4 regions of the Micromonospora sp. RTGN7 genome follow, and region 3 is predicted to be linked to each of the others. Evidence: riboswitches for the same ligand, from Rfam matches in the RefSeq annotation. Region 3 holds a riboswitch; each other region holds the start of a gene.

Region 1 (4,203 bases), on a different contig from region 3:
CCGGCGAGTACGTCACCCTCTCCGAACGACGCTGACGCCCCCGCGTCCCTCCCCGATGGCCTCCCGGCCCCCTCCCGGTGGCTTCTGGCCGCCCGCGACCGGGTGCCGTCCGGCCCGGAGGGCGGCCATCCCGGGCGTTCCGGGCGGTCGGCCCACCTTTCCGGTGAAGACCGGGCGATCGGGACGTCACGACACGCCCGGCGGTGGTGCGTCGTGCGGTCGGTTTCGGTAGCGTGACCGTGTGCTGCCCGTCGCGCTGACCTGTCCCCTCTGGTGGGTCGCGCGCTGGACCGCCCGGATGCTGACCAGCCTTGCCGTCGCGGTCGCCTTCTCGCTGGGTGCCGGGCCGCTGCCCATCGATGCGGCGCTGCCCGTCGGCGCCGCCCCCGACGCCGCAGCCCCGGCCTGGTCTCCCGCCGGCGCACTTCCCGCCAGCGGGGTGCCCACGGTCGGCTCCGCCCCGGCCGTCAGAGTGTTCCCGCTCGGCTCCGGCCGGGCCGCCGCCGCCCCGGCCGGCTGGATCCCCGTCGGCGCGGTCCCGGTCGGCCCGGCGGGTCGGCCCGTGCTCCGCCCGGCCACGCCACGGCGGGCGCCGGCCGGCCTCGCCCCGGCCACCGTCGGCTCCCGCGCGCCACCGCGCGGCTGACCCGCCCGCGGGCCGCGCCCGCGACGCCGTCGTCTCCGCACCTCACCACCGCACCGATCCGCCCGGCCCCGGCGGCGCCCCGCGCCCCCACTCCGCGGCGTGCGGTCCCGCCTTCCGCAGCCTCTTTCCGTAGGTGCCGACCATGGACATCGTTCTCTACCAGTTCCTCGTCGAGGTGCCGCTGGCCGCCGCCATCTGGTCGGTGCTGCTCGTGGTGGCGCTCACCGTGCTCACCGTCCTGGTCGCCCGCCCGGAGCGGGACCGGCCGACGGACGAGCCCGCCCCGCCCGCCGTCGATCTGGCCGCGCAGGAGGCCGTCGACCTGCGCCGGTACGCCGAGGAGGTGGCGGTGGCCGCCGCCGGGGCGGCCCAGACGGCCCGGCGACGCCGCGACGCGTGGCTCGCGGCCCAGGACACGGTCGAGCGGGCCTGGCAGGCGTACGACGAGGCGGAGGCCGCCGCCCGGCGTCTCCGTGGCGCGCATGCCCTGCCGCCGCCGCGCACCCCGCGTACCCCCGCCGAGTACGCCGCCCGCGAGCGCTGGCTGCACCACGCCGCCACCGCCGCCCACCTGCGCGGCGAGCTGTCCATCCGAGAGCTCTGCGACGTCTTCGCGCACCGGGGCGGCTGGGATCCCCGGCTGCACCCGGTGGAACAGGAGGTCGTGCTGGCCCGTGCGGTGCGGGACGGAAAGCAGTCCGGGTACCGGGCGGCGGCGGCCCGGGAGCGAACGGCGTGGCGGGACGCCGACCTGGCCGCCGAGGCCGCTGTGGCGCTCTCCGCCGAGGCGTACGCCGCCGCGCAGCGGGCCCGCCCGGTCGTGGCGCCCGCCGCGCGGGCGGCCACGGCGCCAGCCCGACCGGCCGTTCCGGCCGCCGCCCGCTGGCGTCCGGCCCGCATCGGCTGACCCCACCGCCCCGGCCCTCGGTCGTGCCGGCCCTCGCCCCGGTTGCCCGGTTTTTGGTCGTGCCCGGCCCCGCCTGTGTGCCCTGATCCCGTGAGCCCGGTCACATCGACGCGGAAACGGGCACCGGCGCCGTGCCGGCCCAAAGCCGACGCAATTCGCCGACGATCACGACCGGTTGTCCGATTGTTCGCCCTCCGCGCCGGATAGGGCCCTCATCCTATTGAGCCGCGTCAGTTCATCTGTCCACCGAAAGAAAGCTGAATGGCGCATGTTTAAGCAGGTGGCGGTGGGTTGGCAGGCTTCCGGCCGGCCAGTAATGTCGGGCCGTCTGGTGCGGTAACCGATCGCAAGAGGCGACGCCGCGCCGACCCGCTCAATCGTGAAATTTACGAACCGGGGAACCAGTGCACGTTGGGGTGAATCCGCGGGCTTCGGCCCATGGTAGGGCGATCTTCCCGCCCGAATCCGTCAGCTAACCCGGTAGGCGGTCTCGGAAGGAGTGCCATCCTCGTGCAGCACGATTCCACCCCTCGGTTGTTCCTCCCACACGGTGCCGTGGTGCCCGCGTCCGTCGCCCCAGGGCTGACGAGCTGACCGTCGCATCCGCCCCGCGCCCGCCTGACCGGGCGTCTGTTCAGAGCGGTCCCCACCGGCCTACGGGCGTGTCGTCCGCGCCGTCATACGGCGACGTACGCCCGGGTGCCTCCGCTCTCCACCCCCGTCCCTGGAGGAACACGTGAACGATCACCTCAAGCGGCAGTTGCGGCGGCTCGCCGGCGAGCGCCCGTACCAGGTCGTCGCCGGTTCGGCCGTGGCGCTGGTGCTGGCCTCCGGCACCAGCGCGCTGCTGGCCGGCTCCGATGACGCCCCCGCCCCCCGACACACCACGGCGGCCGCAGCCGAGATCGCGCCCCGCCTCGACGGCACCGTCAGCCGCGCCCAGGCCCGGGCCACCGCGAGTGCGTCGCCGAGCGCCACGCCGTCGCCGAGCGCCACCTCGGCGACCCCGGATCCCGATCTGACCACCAAGGCCGCCCCGCGCAAGACCACGGCGAAGCCGGCCGCCTCGAAGTCGCCGTCGTCGAAGGTCCTCGACTACGACTACGCGGCCCAGACCACCTACTACTACTGCGGCCCCGCGGCGGTGCGTAACGCGCTCTCCGCCACTGGCGTCAAGAGCACCCAGGACGCGCTGGCAGCCGACCTCGGCACCACCGAGATGGGCACGAACTCGGCCGCTGACACCACCCGGGTGCTCAATGAGATGGTCGAGGGCGACAACCCGTACCGCACCCGGATGATCTCGGGTGGCTCCGCTACCTCGGCCCAGATCGACCGGCTCCAGGCCGACGTGGTGAAGGCGGTCGCCGCCGGCCGGGGGGTCGTGGCGAACATCGCCGGGGACGCCACCGACGTCAACGGCGGCTGGCACTCCTTCCCCGGTGGTCACTACATCGCCGTCGTCGGCTACCGCAACGACGGCCGCACCGTACGCATCGCCGACTCGGCTGACCCGTCCCTCCCGTCGTACTGGGTCAGCACCATCACCCTGGCCCACTGGACGGCCACCAGAGGCTACTCGGCCTAACACCCACCCCACCCCGGTATCGGCCCGGGCCAGGACAGCCTGGCCCGGGCCGATCCCTGCCTTGGCCCCGGCCCGGTCCGGGCCGGCCTTGTCCGGGCCGGACCGCGGTCAGGGGGTGGGGGTGAGGGGGGAGCGGGGGGCGCGGGGAAGCGGTGGGGTTGCGGTGGGGGTCAGTTCCTGGCGGGCCGCTGACAGGAACGCCTCGGCATACTCCTGCGCAGGGAAGTCGCCCAGGTAGCGGGCGCGGGTGGTCCAGCGAGTCGCCGCCCGGGAGTCGCTGTCCAGCAGGTCGACCAGCACCTCGTCGAGGTTGGCCGCGTCGCGCCGCAGCACGTAGCCCGAGCCGGCCAGCGGGAACCGCTCGACGAACCGGTCGCCGTCGCCGCCCATGTCCGTCACCGCGTACGGCTTGCCGGAGTAGAGGTAGTCGGAGATGACCCCGGATACGTCCGACACCAGCGCGTCGGAGCGGTTCACGCACTCGACCAGGGACAGCTCCCGGCTGGCCGCCGCGCCCCAGACGTGCTGCCGCCCGGTGCGGGCCCGGTCCGCGGCCAGCAGCTCCGTGAGCCGGGCGAGCTGCCGCGCCGACGCCGGGTTCTGCGCGGTGTACGGGTGGGCGCGAAGGATCACCGTCGCGCCCCGGGCCAGCAGCCCGCGCAGGATCGTCCCGGCTACCGGCAGGGAGCAGTAGTTCGCGTCGGCGTGGTGCCCGGTCCAGGTCGGGGTGTAGAGCACCGTCGGGTTGCCCAGGCCGGTGACCGGCTCCCGGCGTACCTCGATCGACTCGACCTGCGGGCGGCCGACCACGACGAACTTCTCCGCCGGGATGTCCACCCCGGCGCGGGCGTACCGGTCGATCGCGGCCGGACCGGCCACGAAGATCCGGTCGAAGATCGCCGAGACCGGGTTGGCGCTGGGCGCCTTGTCGCTGTCGCCGTGGTGGATCTGCACGTGGGTGAGCTGGGGGAACCGGATGCAGTGGCTGTTCTTCGCCCCGTGGTTGACGTAGAACGCCACCCTCAGGCTCGGCACCAGCGCCTCGTCCATCGTCTTCAGGGT
Region 2 (4,203 bases), on a different contig from region 3:
GCACCGCCACCAACTACAACCAGGGCGACACCGGCACCCACGAGGTCGGCCACTGGCTGAACCTGTACCACACCTTCCAGGGCGGCTGCTCCGGCTCGGGCGACAGCGTGGGTGACACCCCGGCGGAGGCCTCGCCGGCGTACCAGTGCCCGACCGGGCGGAACACCTGCACCGCCACCGGCCTGGACCCGATCACCAACTTCATGGACTACACCTACGACTCGTGCATGTACCAGTTCACCACCGGGCAGGCGAGCCGGATGCTGACCGCGTGGAACGCGTACCGCGCGGCCTGACGCTCCCCTGTTCCTGACCCTCCGGTGCCGGCTCCGTCCTTCGACGGGGCCGGCACCGGCGTCGTCGGGGGGTCAGGCCGCCGCGCGGTGGGCGTTGCGGGCGTGCCGGGCCGGCCCCTGATCCGGTACGCCCACCGGGGCGCCGCCCGGGTCACCGGCGGCTCGGGGGTCGAGCCACACCTGCACGGCCGGCTGCCCCGGGCCGCCGCCCGGGAAGACGGCGCCACCCTGGTAGCGGCGGGCGAGCATCGCCACGTCGACGGTGAACTCGAACAGCCGCCAGTCCACCTGCGGGGCGGCCCGCCCCAGCTCGGCGAGCCGGGCCATCCGGGCCTGGTCGGTCACCGGCCACGCGTGTCCCGCCACGTACGCCTCGTCGTCGCTGTCCTCCGGCGGGAAGGAGTGCAGCGCGTAGCGGCCGTCGCGTTCGAGGTCGCGCCGCTTCGGCGAGTCGATGATGAAGCAGAAGAGCCCGTCGTCGGTGATCACCGGGGAGACCGGGTGCACCCGGGGCCCACCGTCGGCGCGGACGGTGGCCAGGTAGCCGAAGCCCGGCCCGTACTGCTGCATGAGGAGGCGGATCCCGCCGGCGAGTCGTGGCTCGTCAGCGGCGAATTCGGACCAGGAAGCCATGTGGACATTCTATCGAACACCTGTACGACAGGCGAGCGCGGCACGCCGGGCGCAGCGGGCGATGACAGACCCACCGACCAGGCTCGCTATGGTGTGGCGATGCTGCTCTCCGACCGCGATCTCGTCAACGAGCTGAAGGCCGGGACGCTCGCGCTGGAGCCGTTCGAGCCCACCCTTGTGCAGCCGTCGAGCATCGACGTACGCCTCGACAAGCTCTTCCGGGTCTTCAACAACCACCTTTACACACACATCGACCCGTCGGTGCAGCAGGACGAGTTGACCTCCCCGGTGGAGGTGCCCGACGGCGAGCCGTACGTGCTGCATCCCGGGGAGTTCGTGCTCGCCTCCACGCTGGAGGTCATCTCGCTCGGCGACCAGCTCGCGGGCCGGCTGGAGGGCAAGAGTTCGCTGGGCCGGTTGGGTCTGCTCACCCACTCGACCGCCGGGTTCATCGACCCGGGTTTCTCCGGGCACGTCACCCTGGAGCTGTCCAACGTGGCGAACCTGCCGATCACGCTCTGGCCGGGCATGAAGATCGGCCAGCTCTGCATCTTCCGGCTCTCCTCGCCGGCGGAGCACCCGTACGGTTCGGCGGTCTACGGCTCGCGTTACCAGGGGCAGCGGGGCCCGACCCCGAGCCGCTCCTGGCAGAGCTGGCGCACCTGGCCGACCCGCTGACGCCCCTCTTGGGTGTGAGAAGGGGCCCCTTCTCGACCGTATGCGTTAAGAAGGGGCCCCTCCTTACCCCTCTCAGGCGGGGCGGCCGTAGCTGTTGATCTGGCCGTCGTCGACGCGCTTCATCTTGATGGGCTGGCCGGCCTGGGAGGCGTGCACCACCCAGCCGTTGCCCACATACATGCCGACGTGATGCAGGTCGGCGTAGTAGAAGACCAGGTCGCCGGGGCGCAGGTCGGCGCGGCTCACTCGGGCGGTCACCGATCGCTGCTGAGCGGCGTTGTGCGGCAGCGACACGCCGGCTTTGGCCCAGGCGGCCAGCATCAGGCCCGAGCAGTCGTACGAGTTCGGTCCCTCGGCGCCCCAGACGTAGGGCTTGCCGATCTGGGCGCAGGCGAACTTCACCGCGACCCCCGCGCCGCCGCCGGGGTAGGCGGCCGGGCAGGGCGCGGGGCGCAGCGAGCCGCCGCCACCGTTGCCGTACACCGTGAGCCGTAGCTTCTGGAGCCGGTCGATCTCGGTGTTGATCTGCTTCCGCTTGGCCGCGAGCTGCGCCTCGGTGCGGGCAAGCTGGATGACCATCTCGTCCAGCGGCCGTTTCTTCGCGGCCAGTTCGTCGCGGAGGTCGATGACCGTCCGGACCTCGCGCTGCTGGCGCTCGGCGAACTGGTCGAGCATCTCCAGTTGCCCCATGAGCTGGCTGGGCGAGCGGCTGCCGAGCAGCGCATTCATCCCCGAGAGGTTCTCACTCTTGTACGCCTCGACGGCGAGGCCACTGACCTTATCCATCGCCTCGTCGACCCGGCGTTGCAACGGCCCGATCCGCTTGGCGAGCGCATCGGCCTGCCGGCGCTTGGCGGCGAGGTCCTGGCGGGTGGCGTTGTGCCGCTCGATGAGCGGTTCGAGCTTGTTCCAGTCCTGGTCGATCTGCCGCTCGATCTCGGCGACCGAGGGGTCGGCGTGGGCCACGGTCGGTGCGCCGGTCAGGACGACGGCGGCGCCGGCGAGAGCGGCGAGGGCGGTGGTGAAGCGTGACCAGCGTTGGCGCGGCGTGGCCGGCATCCGGTCGGCGTCGGCCGATCGGCGTGCCGGGTGCCGCAGGGCATGGTGTGCCACCGGGCTCAGTTCTCCTTCTTCCCTGACCGCCTACCGGGTTAGCTGACGGGTTCGGGCGGGAAGGGAGAGCGCCCTACCGCAGCGGTGCTGCGGATTCACCCCGGCGTACCTGGGTCCCCGGTTCGCCCGGAGGCGACTCGGCGGTGTCGGGCCGTCACCTCCCGGCTGGGCGGTGCAACTACCGGCCGACGATTGACCAGAGTAGAGACGCCTGTTATAGATCCGCAACCCTCCGGGCGGTGACACACCGTAACGCCCGGGACGGAAGTTTCCTTCACATCGAGGCACTTGGGGGAAGGCTATTGACGGAGGGAGGGCGACGGCGGGAAGGTGACCTCAACCGCAGACCCCTCAGGAGATTCGATGCACCGTTCCGTCGCGTCGTCGAGCAGGCGGATCCTGCTCGCCGCCGCCGTGGCCGCCACCACGGCCCTCGTACCCCTCGGCACCGCCGTTTCCTCGGCCGCAGCTAACCAGACCCCCGACCGCCAGCAGCAGTATGCCGACGCCGCCGCCGAGTTCGGCGTGCCGGAGAGCGTCCTGCTCGGCGTCTCCTACCTCCAGTCCCGCTGGGACACCAACGCCGGCACCCCGAGCACCAGCGGGGGGTACGGGCCGATGCACCTCACCGACGCCGACTACGTGACCGCCCTGCCGACCGGCACCCACCACGACTCCGGTGCCGAGGACCCACGCGGGGACGACTCCCGCACCGCCCTGGCCCCCGCCCAGCCGAAGGCCGACGAGGCCCCGAGCGTCGAGTCGTTGCAGACCCTCGACACCGCAGCCACCCTCATCGGGGCTGACGAGGCGGCCCTGCGCACCGACGCGCCGACGAACATCCGCGGCGGGGCGGCGCTGCTCGCGTCGTACCAGCAGCAGATCGGCGCCCCGGTCGGAACCGCCACCGACCCGGCGGCCTGGTACGGCGCGGTGGCCCGGTACTCCGGCGCGGACGGCGCCGACGCGGCGGCGGCCTTCGCCGACGAGGTCTTCGGCGAGATCACCGCCGGCGAGACCCGGGTGACCGACGACGGGCAGCGGGTGACCCTTGCCGCCCGCGCGCTGACCCCGCAGAAGTCCTGGCTGGACCGGCTCGGCCTACGCCCGCAGCCACGCCCCGACGGCCTGGAGTGCCCCTCGACCATCTCCTGCGAGTGGATCCCCGCGCCGTACCAGTCGCTCGGCGCCGACCCCGGGGACTACGGCAACCACGACCTCTCCGACCGGCCGAAGCGGCAGAAGGTCGAATACATCCTCATCCACGACACCGAGGGCAGCTACGCGGGCACGCTCAACATGGTCCAGGACCCGACCTACGTGAGCTGGCACTACACGCTTCGCTCGGTGGACGGGCACATCGCCCAGCACGTGAAGACCAAGGACGTTGCCTGGCACGCCGGCAACTGGTACGTCAACTCCAAGTCGATCGGCCTGGAGCACGAGGGCTTCGCCGCCCAGGGCACCTGGTACACCGAGGCGA
Region 3 (4,203 bases):
GATCCGCCGGCTCTACCCGGACCTCGCGCTGCCCCGGGCGGTCCGCTCCACCGGGGTGGAACCGGTCCGGCTGGCCGTGCCGGCGGCCGAGCTGGAACGGGCCACCGTCGCGGCGGTCACCGCGCTGCTCGACGAGGTGGACGGGACGGTCGGGGTGATCACGCCGGTGCCGCGTCGGAACGAGGTCGCCGGCTGGCTCGCCAAGCTGGCCGCGCCGCGCGTCCAGGTGGTGACCAGCCTCGAGGCCAAGGGCATGGAGTACGACGGGGTCGCGCTGGTCGCCCCGGGCGAGATCCGGGCAGACCCGGGCTCCGGGGTCCGGACGCTGTACGTGGCGCTGTCCCGGGCCACCCAGCGGCTCACCACGATCGACTCGACCGGCTGAGGCGCCCCTGGCCGGCCCGGTGGGGACACCCGACGATCACTTGCACACATTGCGATGTGAGCATACATTGGGCTCGGTCCGGATCAGAGACGGAGGGTGTCGGCGTGGGCGCAGGTCATGACCACCACCACGGGTCGGTGGCGAACGCCGCAGACCGCCATCAGGGGCGACTCTGGGCGGCCTTCGCGCTGCTCGCCACGCTGATGATCGTCGAGGCGGTGACCGCCTTCGGCACCGGCTCGTTGGCGCTGCTCTCCGACGCCGGGCACATGTTCACCGACGTGCTCGGCATCGGCATGGCGCTCGCCGCGATCACCGCCACCCGACGGGTCAGCGCCGACCCCCAGCGCACCTTCGGGCTCTACCGCCTGGAGGTGCTCGCCGCGCTCGGCAACGCCGTCCTGCTCAGCGGGGTGGCCGTCTACGTCCTCATCGAGGCGGTCCGCCGGTTCGGCAACCCTACCGAGGTGACCACCGGCCCGATGCTCGCGGTGGCCGTGCTGGGCCTGCTCGCCAACCTGGCCGCGTTCGCCCTGCTGCGCAGCGGGGCGAAGGAGAGCATCAACCTGCGTGGGGCGTACCTGGAGGTGCTGGGCGACCTGCTCGGCTCGGTCGGCGTGATCGCCGCGGCGGTGCTGATCACGGTCACCGACTGGTGGTGGGCGGACCCGCTGGTGGCCGTCGGGATCGGCGTGTTCATCCTGCCCCGCACCTGGCGGCTGGGCCGGGCAGCGGTACGCATCCTGGTCCAGGCCGCGCCGGAGCACCTCCAGGTGACGGCGGTGCACGACCGGCTGGCAGCGGTGCCCGGCGTGGTCGAGGTGCACGACCTGCACGTCTGGACGCTGACCTCCGGCATGGAGGTCGCCTCCGCCCACCTGACCATGGCGCCGGACGCCGAGGTGGGCGCGGTGCTCGCCGCGGCCCGCACCGCCCTGCACGAGGACTTCCGCATCGAGCACGCCACGTTGCAGGTGGAACCCGACGCGTCGGCGGGCCGCTGCGGCCCAGCCGGTTGGTGATGCCCCCACACCCACGCATAGCGTGGTGTATCGTACCCTCATGCCGGTTTTAGGGGTATTAGTCCGTGCAGGGGCATTAGTCCGTGCAGGGGCATTAGTCCGTGCAGGGGCATTAGTCCGCGCACCATCCGTCACGGGTGCAGCGTCGGCCCCCTGCGTACCGGTAAGCTCTGATCCGGCCTCCGCCGGGCGGCGCCCTCCGGCGCCTGCGGTGGCCGCCGCCTAATCGTCGAAGGGCGAGCCGGGGAACCATGTTCGTGGGGTGCATCCGCGTGAGCGGTAGGGATCTTCCGTCCCGAACCCGTCAGCTAACCCGGTCGGCGGCTGACGGAAGGACATACCTATGCCAGTAGTGGCACCTGCACGAAGGACCGCCGCCCGGATGGCGGCATTCCTGGCGCTGACGCTCAGCGTCGGCCTTGGAATCGGGCCGGTCGCCCCGGCCGGCGCGGCGCCGCCCACCGGCCTGCTCGCCGCGCCCGACCAGGACGAGGAGGGCGGCACGCCCGCCCTTCGCGCCCAACTGGACGCGGCCAGCAAGGGCTACCTGGAGGCCAGGAACTCCCTGGCCCGCTCGGTCACCCGGCAGCAGCAGCTCGGCGGCCAGCTCAAGACGATCGAGGCGGAGCTGACCGTCCGCAGCGCCAAGGTCGACGAGATCGCCGGCGTGGCGTACAAGTCGGGTCGGCTCAGCCCAATCTCCGCGCTGCTCACCAGCTCGAGCCCCGCCGGCTTCCTGGACCGGATCGCCGCGCTCGACGCGGTCGCCACCAACGAGGACCGAGTGCTGCGCGACCTGACGCAGACCCGGGACGAGTCCGCCCGGACCCGGCTGGCCCTCGACGGCGAGATCCGCGAGCAGCGCAAGCAGGTCGCGGTGATGAGCAAGCGCAAGGAGCAGGCCGAGCGGGCCCTCACCGTGGCCAACGAGAAGGCCGAGGAGAAGGTCACCGCCAGCGACAGCGGCGGCGGGTCGAACCGGGGCACCTCCAACGCCAACGCCGCCCCGGCGAAGCGCAACCCCGACGGATCCTGGCCGTCGGAGTCGTGCAGCGTGAACGACCCGACCCCGGCCAACGGCTGCATCACCCCGCGGACGCTGCACGCGCTCCAGCAGGCCAAGGCGGCCGGCTTCACCCGGTACGTCTCCTGCCACCGACCCAGCGGCTCCGGCGAGCACCCCAAGGGCCGGGCCTGCGACTTCGCCGCCCAGAAAGGCGGCTTCGGTGGGGTGGCCTCCGGTGGGGACCGCACCTACGGCAACAACCTGTCGGCGTACTACATCCGCAACGCCGACAGGCTGGCCGTGCTGTACGTGATCTGGTTCAAGCAGATCTGGCTGCCCAGCAGCGGCTGGAAGTCCTACAGCGGTGGCAACGGGGACCCGTCCAGCGACCACACCAACCACGTGCACCTGTCGGTGCTCTGACCCGCGCCCCGGCGACCCGCCCACGAACGACGGGTCGCCGGGGCGTCACGTCGGTGCAGGTACACCGCAGGTCGTCGACCGAGTGCCCCGCCGTTCAGGCCGGGCCGTCAGCGGTGCGGTCCAGCACCTCGCCCAGCCGCCGGGCCAGCCCGAGGTGCGCCGAACGGGCCTGCCGGAAGGCGTACCGGAACAGCGGCGCCGGGGCGGCGAGGTTGATCTCCACGTCGATCCGGACCCACCCGCCCGGTTCGTCGCGCAGCAGCGTGTGGTTACGCACCGTCGTGGCCGGCCACTGCCGAGCCACCATGACGATCTCGTCGTCGCTGACCGTCAACACGTCCGCCTGGTACGTCGTGAGAAAGCGCACCGGCCCGGCGGCGAGCCGGTCCGTGATGGCGTAGCTGGCCCGGGTGCCCGGTCGGGGCGGCAGCCGGCGCACCCGCACGATCAGTGGATGCAGCTCGCCCTGCCTGGCCGGGTCGCTGAGCAGCGCCACCGCCTCGGCCCGAGGGCAGCGGGCCTGGACCGAGTACTGGAAGCTGTCTCGCCGAAGCACGCCCTCGATCGTGCCCCACCCGCCCCTGAGAGGGAAGAGCCGGCCCGACGCGGGTCGGCCGCGCCCGCGCACGAGCGAAGGATTGTCCCGCGCTCAGGAATGTGGCGCGGGAATGCCGGCCGCAGGGCACGGGGCGCCTGACCGCCCCCGCGCCCGGAGCGCGGGAATGTCGGGCGCCCCGCCGACCGCCGGGTGCGCCCCTGCGGGGAGACGGCTCTCAGGCCCCGGGCCGCACCTCGGGCGTGGCGGCACCTGCGTAGTAGGGCTCCGGTGCGCCGAAGAGGCCCAGCAACCCGGTCACCCAGAGCTGCCGGTGCACGAATCGACTCGGCTCGGTGACGACCAACTTCACGCCGCTGACCTCGGCGGTCTGGAAGCCGGCCACCATCGCGCTGATGCCGACGGAGTCGATGAAGGTGACGAGACGCATGTTGAGCTCGATGCGGGCGGGACGCCCCTTGGCGAGCACCTCGGCAATGGCTTCGCGCACCTCGTACGCGGTATCGACGTCGATCTCACCGCGCGGGACGATCTCGATGACACCACCCGACAGGACCGACTTCACGATCGACAGGCTCACGCGAGCACCTCCACTCGCCCGTTCTACGGGGCGCCTCATCAGTACGCGGGCCGCGACCGAGAGTATTCCTCCGACGGCCTCGGTCGCCACCCCTCGGGATGAGCAATTCATGGACCAGGACGCAGCAAGCTGCCCCTTATCCGGACTTTTCGGATTCTCTTCATCAAACGAGCGACCTACCGTCGATGTCGCCGACCCAGGGTAGCGGCGACCCCCGACATTCACGCGCAC
Region 4 (4,203 bases), on a different contig from region 3:
CCGACGAGATGGCCACCGAGATGATGGCCTCCGTCGGCCGCCTCATGAAGCGCGGCTGACCGCACCCACCATCCCCGGCCGGGGGACGAGCCGGAGAGACCCGTCCCCCACCACCGGCCGCTGGCGTCAGAGCCGGGCGAGGATCTTGTTCATGTCATCGATCTCGCCCTGCTGGGCGGCGACAATCTCCTGGGCCATCGCCTTGGCGTCGGCGTTCGTACCCTTCGCCAACGCCTCCTTCGCCATGGTGATCGCACCCTCGTGGTGGGCGATCATCATGGTCAGGAACTGCCGGTCGAACTCCGAGCCGGTCGCGCCTGCCAGCCTGGTCATGTCCGCGTCGGACATCATCCCGGGCATGCCGTGGTCCATCCCCGGCATCCCGTGCCCAGGCCCGTCCGACGGGACGGCGCGTCCCCATCCCGCGAGCCAGCCGGTCATGGTCGCGATCTCCGGCCCCTGGGCACCCTTGATCTGAACGGCGAGGCGCTTGACCTCGGCGTCGGCGGCCCGGGAGTCGGCCAGCTCGGCCATCTCCACCGCCTGCCGGTGGTGCGGAATCATCATCTGGGCGAACATCACGTCGGCGTCGCCGAACGTGGCAGACCCGCTCGCCGGTACGCCGCTGGTCGCGGCAGGCGGCGTGTCGTGGCCGGAGGAGGCGTGGTCGGCGGAACCGCAGGCGGTCAGGGCCAGGGCGGCGGTGAGCGCCCCGCCGGCCAGGGCGGCGCGGCGCGCGATCGTACGATTGGTCACGGTCTGGATCCTTCGGTGTCGAGTGCGTACGCAGGCAGGACGGGGACCCGGCCGCCGGCAGCAGAGGCCGGCGCCCGCGTCGGGCGTCCTACGTACGCGACACCGAGATCTCGGCCAGCCACAGGCCGATCGGCCGGGGCGGTGGGGCACGCGGACCGGCGGACGGCCCGCCGGGCCGACGGGCGGACAGGCCGGCCGACCGCACCCCGCCGAGCAGGAGCACGGCCACGAGCAGCGCCACCGCGAGCGCGCCGAACACCGCCAGGCAGATGCTCCAACCGGGCGGGCCGGCACCAGGATCGCCGGCGGGCAGCCACGCCGTCGGGCACCCGTCCACCGGGCAGCCACCGGACGGCACCCGCACCGGACCGACCCGCATCAGGCCGACGAGGAACACGGCGCCGCCCGTGGCGTGGCCGACGGATGGGGCCGCGCCCGTGGCGTGGCCGACGGGGAAGGCCATGCCCATCACGTCCGTCACGGCGGAGACCCTGAAAGTGGCGGAGGCGGCCGGATGTGCGCCGGCAGGCCCGGGCCGGTCGTGGCCACCACCATGGCCCCCGCCGGCGTGGCCGAGGGTGTGCATCCCGGCCAGCCCGACCAGGGTGCAGAGCAGCAGCACGAGCCGGGCCCACCGCCCGGCAGTCAGCACCGTCGCCGTCCGCACCCCGTCCACGCTAGCCGGCCAGACCGGGCTGTCCGCGCCGAACCCCACGACACCGCCCCCCCGGTCCCGGGCCGCCACGTCCCGGCGCAACGATCGGGCCGGATGTGTGCGCGACCTGCGTTCCCAGGCGAGAATGGCTATCATTCCGGGCGATGGTCGTCCGGACTCCGCATCGCCCGCCCCGCGCACCCCGCCGGGTGGCGCCCGACCCGGCGGCCGGACCGCTGCCACACCGCCCCGGCCCGCCGGGCGTGACGGCGTGGGCACCCGGGCAAACGTGCCCGCCGCAGCCGGAGACGCCGCAGGACGGGCTGGGCCGGGCGCGCAGGACGGCCCGTACGGCGCGGTCACCGTCCGGATGGGACAGGGGCCGGACGCGGGACAGCAGGTCGAGCTGACCGACCCGTCGTCGGACACATACAACATCGCCGAGCATCAGCGCGGCACCCCGCTGGCCTGGCTGGCGGTGGTGGTCAGCGCGGCCGGCCGGACGGCCCGGGCGGCCCGGCCCGACCCCACCACCCCTCGGCCCCCTGGGCCGATCAAGAAAGGAGCACGGACAGCACATGGTGACACTCCGCAGCGTGACCGGCAGTGGCGTCGCGCGTGAGAACCACGTCACTGATTACCGACAGCGATTACGAAATGACGCCTTTAGTTGGTATCCGGACGTAGATCCCCAGGCGGACTCTCGGGTAACCTCGCTGCCGGTCACCGCCGAAGGCGCGCAGCGGCGCCTGCGGTGCCGCCGCCCAATCGCCGAGAGGCGAACCGGGGAACCAGGTAACTGGGGTGAATCCGCGACAGCGGTAGGGGCCACTTCCGCCCCGAACCCGTCAGCTAACCCGGTCGGCGGTCGATGGAAGGGAACACTGTGACGGCACCCCTGCGCCGCTGGTTGACACCTGTGGTGGCCGTGTTCGCCGCGTTCGCGATTCTCGCCGGACCGGCAGCCCCAGCGTTCGCCGCGCCCTCCACCCCCAAACCCTCGGGGCACGAGGAGGACGACGAGCCCAAGCTGATCACTGACGTCATCGAGGCGGCCAACCGGGAATACACCCAGGCCAAGACGAAGCTCGAGAAGTCCAAGAAGCTCCAGCTTCAGCGCACCAAGGAGGTGAAGCAGGCCGAACAGGAACTGACCGCGCTCATCCCGCAGGTCAGCGAGATGGCCGCCCGGTCGTACCGGACCGGGCGGATCGGCCCGCTGACGGTGCTGCTGGACAGCGGCGGCCCGGACTCGTTCGTCAAGCGCGCCACCGCCCTCGACCAGCTCAACATGATCAACGCCCGGAAGCTCGCCGAGGTCAACGAGGCCAAGGAGCGCGCGGAGCAGGCCAAGCTCGCGCTCGACGCCGAGATCCGCGAGCAGCAGAAGCAGACCTCGATCATGGCGAAGAAGAAGTACGACGCCGAGAAGTCCCTCGCGCTGGTCGGCGGCGAGGGTTTCACCGGCGGCCTGGTCAACGCCACGTCCCCGGTCGCAAAGATCGCGCCGGGCCTGGGCTCGGACGGCGACTGGCGCTCCGAGTCGTGCAGCGCGGACGACCCGACCACCTCCGGCTGCATCACGCCGCGCACACTGCACGCGTACAAGGAGACCAAGAAGGCCGGCTTCAAACGCTTCGTCGGCTGCTACCGACCGGGTGGGCCGTGGGAACACCCCAAGGGCCGGGCCTGCGACTGGTCGCTGCAGAACAGCGGGTTCTCCTCCTGGCACAACAACGACACCCGGATGTACGGCAACAACCTCGCCGCGTTCCTCATCCGCAACGCCGACCGGCTCGGCATCTACTACGTCATCTGGAACCGGCAGATCTGGTTCCCGGCGACCGGCTGGAAGTCCTACAGCGGGCCCTCCAACCACACGGACCACGTGCACATGTCGCTGCTCTGACGAGCCCACCACGCGATCGAGGGCCGTCCCGCCGCCGTGCGGGGCGGCCCTCGCCGGGTCGCGGCCCGCGGAGCGCCTCAGGCCGCGGAGCGCCTCAGGCCGCAGCCGGGGCCGCACCCCGGGCCGGGGGGACGGCCGGGGCGGCCACCGAGGCGTCGCTGACCACCGAGGCGTCGCTGACGGCCGGTACTGCGGCCACCGTCCGCACCTCGCCCGCGTTGAGCCGGTACGACATCCCGACCACCGTGCACCGCCCGGCGGCGACCTCGGCCGCCAGCATGGACGAGCGGGCGAGCATCGCCTCGACGGTCTGTGCGATGTGGATGTCCACGATCCCGTTGATGTCCTCGACCCCGCGCTCGGCGGCCCTGCGCAGGCTCGGCACCACGGCGTCCACTACGGCCCCCAGATGGCCGGCGGGCGGCTTGCCGCTGCTGACCGCCGCCCTGGCGACCTGAACGGCGCCGCAGGAGTCGTGGCCGAGCACCACGACCAGGGGTACGCCCAGCTCGGTCACCGCGTACTCGACGCTGCCGAGCACCTCGGGGCCGATGGTGTGCCCGGCGGTGCGGACCACGAAGAGGTCGCCCAGTCCCCGGTCGAAGATGATCTCGGCGGCCAGCCGGGAGTCGGAGCAGCCGACGATCACCGCGAACGGATGCTGGCCGTCGGCGACGGCGGCGCGGTGGCCGGCGTCCTGGTTCGGGTGACGTGGCACACCGTTGACGAACCGGCGGTTGCCGTCGAGCAGCTCGACGACGGCCCGCCCCGGGGCGACCGGGCCCCGGTGGTTGCCCGGGCGGCCGGCGTCCGGTAGCGGATCGGCCCGCCCCACGCTCGACTCGGCCATCGATGCACTGAAATGACTCATGCCCCACCACCT

What was found. A riboswitch is a leader RNA that binds a small molecule or an ion and turns the genes downstream of it on or off. The one in region 3 is predicted to bind cyclic di-AMP.
Region 1: linked by a shared signal. The riboswitch ahead of SNR22_RS22445 (C39 family peptidase) and the one ahead of SNR22_RS12945 (hypothetical protein) in region 3 are both predicted to bind cyclic di-AMP.
Region 2: linked by a shared signal. The riboswitch ahead of SNR22_RS15110 (NlpC/P60 family protein) and the one ahead of SNR22_RS12945 (hypothetical protein) in region 3 are both predicted to bind cyclic di-AMP.
Region 4: linked by a shared signal. The riboswitch ahead of SNR22_RS19875 (hypothetical protein) and the one ahead of SNR22_RS12945 (hypothetical protein) in region 3 are both predicted to bind cyclic di-AMP.

What each region holds. Positions count from the first base shown of each region.
Region 1 covers NZ_JAPZLF010000017.1:68,552-72,754, forward strand. Annotated here, with positions in the region: gene SNR22_RS22430 (acyltransferase) at 1-35, shown strand, start outside; gene SNR22_RS22435 (hypothetical protein) at 242-646, shown strand; gene SNR22_RS22440 (hypothetical protein) at 789-1,553, shown strand; cyclic di-AMP (ydaO/yuaA leader) riboswitch at 1,914-2,055, shown strand; gene SNR22_RS22445 (C39 family peptidase) at 2,278-3,141, shown strand; gene SNR22_RS22450 (CDP-glycerol glycerophosphotransferase family protein) at 3,250-4,203, opposite strand, start outside.
Region 2 covers NZ_JAPZLF010000009.1:23,532-27,734, reverse strand. Annotated here, with positions in the region: gene SNR22_RS15125 (zinc metalloprotease) at 1-296, shown strand, start outside; gene SNR22_RS15120 (pyridoxamine 5'-phosphate oxidase family protein) at 369-929, opposite strand; gene dcd (dCTP deaminase) at 1,029-1,607, shown strand; gene SNR22_RS15110 (NlpC/P60 family protein) at 1,680-2,720, opposite strand; cyclic di-AMP (ydaO/yuaA leader) riboswitch at 2,733-2,873, opposite strand; gene SNR22_RS15105 (peptidoglycan recognition family protein) at 3,084-4,203, shown strand, end outside.
Region 3 covers NZ_JAPZLF010000007.1:197,187-201,389, reverse strand. Annotated here, with positions in the region: gene SNR22_RS12955 (HelD family protein) at 1-385, shown strand, start outside; gene SNR22_RS12950 (cation diffusion facilitator family transporter) at 490-1,407, shown strand; cyclic di-AMP (ydaO/yuaA leader) riboswitch at 1,617-1,746, shown strand; gene SNR22_RS12945 (hypothetical protein) at 1,751-2,836, shown strand; gene SNR22_RS12940 (SRPBCC family protein) at 2,931-3,392, opposite strand; gene SNR22_RS12935 (STAS domain-containing protein) at 3,610-3,972, opposite strand.
Region 4 covers NZ_JAPZLF010000013.1:48,279-52,481, forward strand. Annotated here, with positions in the region: gene SNR22_RS19855 (metal-sensitive transcriptional regulator) at 1-59, shown strand, start outside; gene SNR22_RS19860 (DUF305 domain-containing protein) at 127-756, opposite strand; gene SNR22_RS19865 (hypothetical protein) at 845-1,567, opposite strand; gene SNR22_RS19870 (hypothetical protein) at 1,683-2,033, shown strand; cyclic di-AMP (ydaO/yuaA leader) riboswitch at 2,163-2,294, shown strand; gene SNR22_RS19875 (hypothetical protein) at 2,298-3,320, shown strand; gene SNR22_RS19880 (carbonic anhydrase) at 3,415-4,191, opposite strand.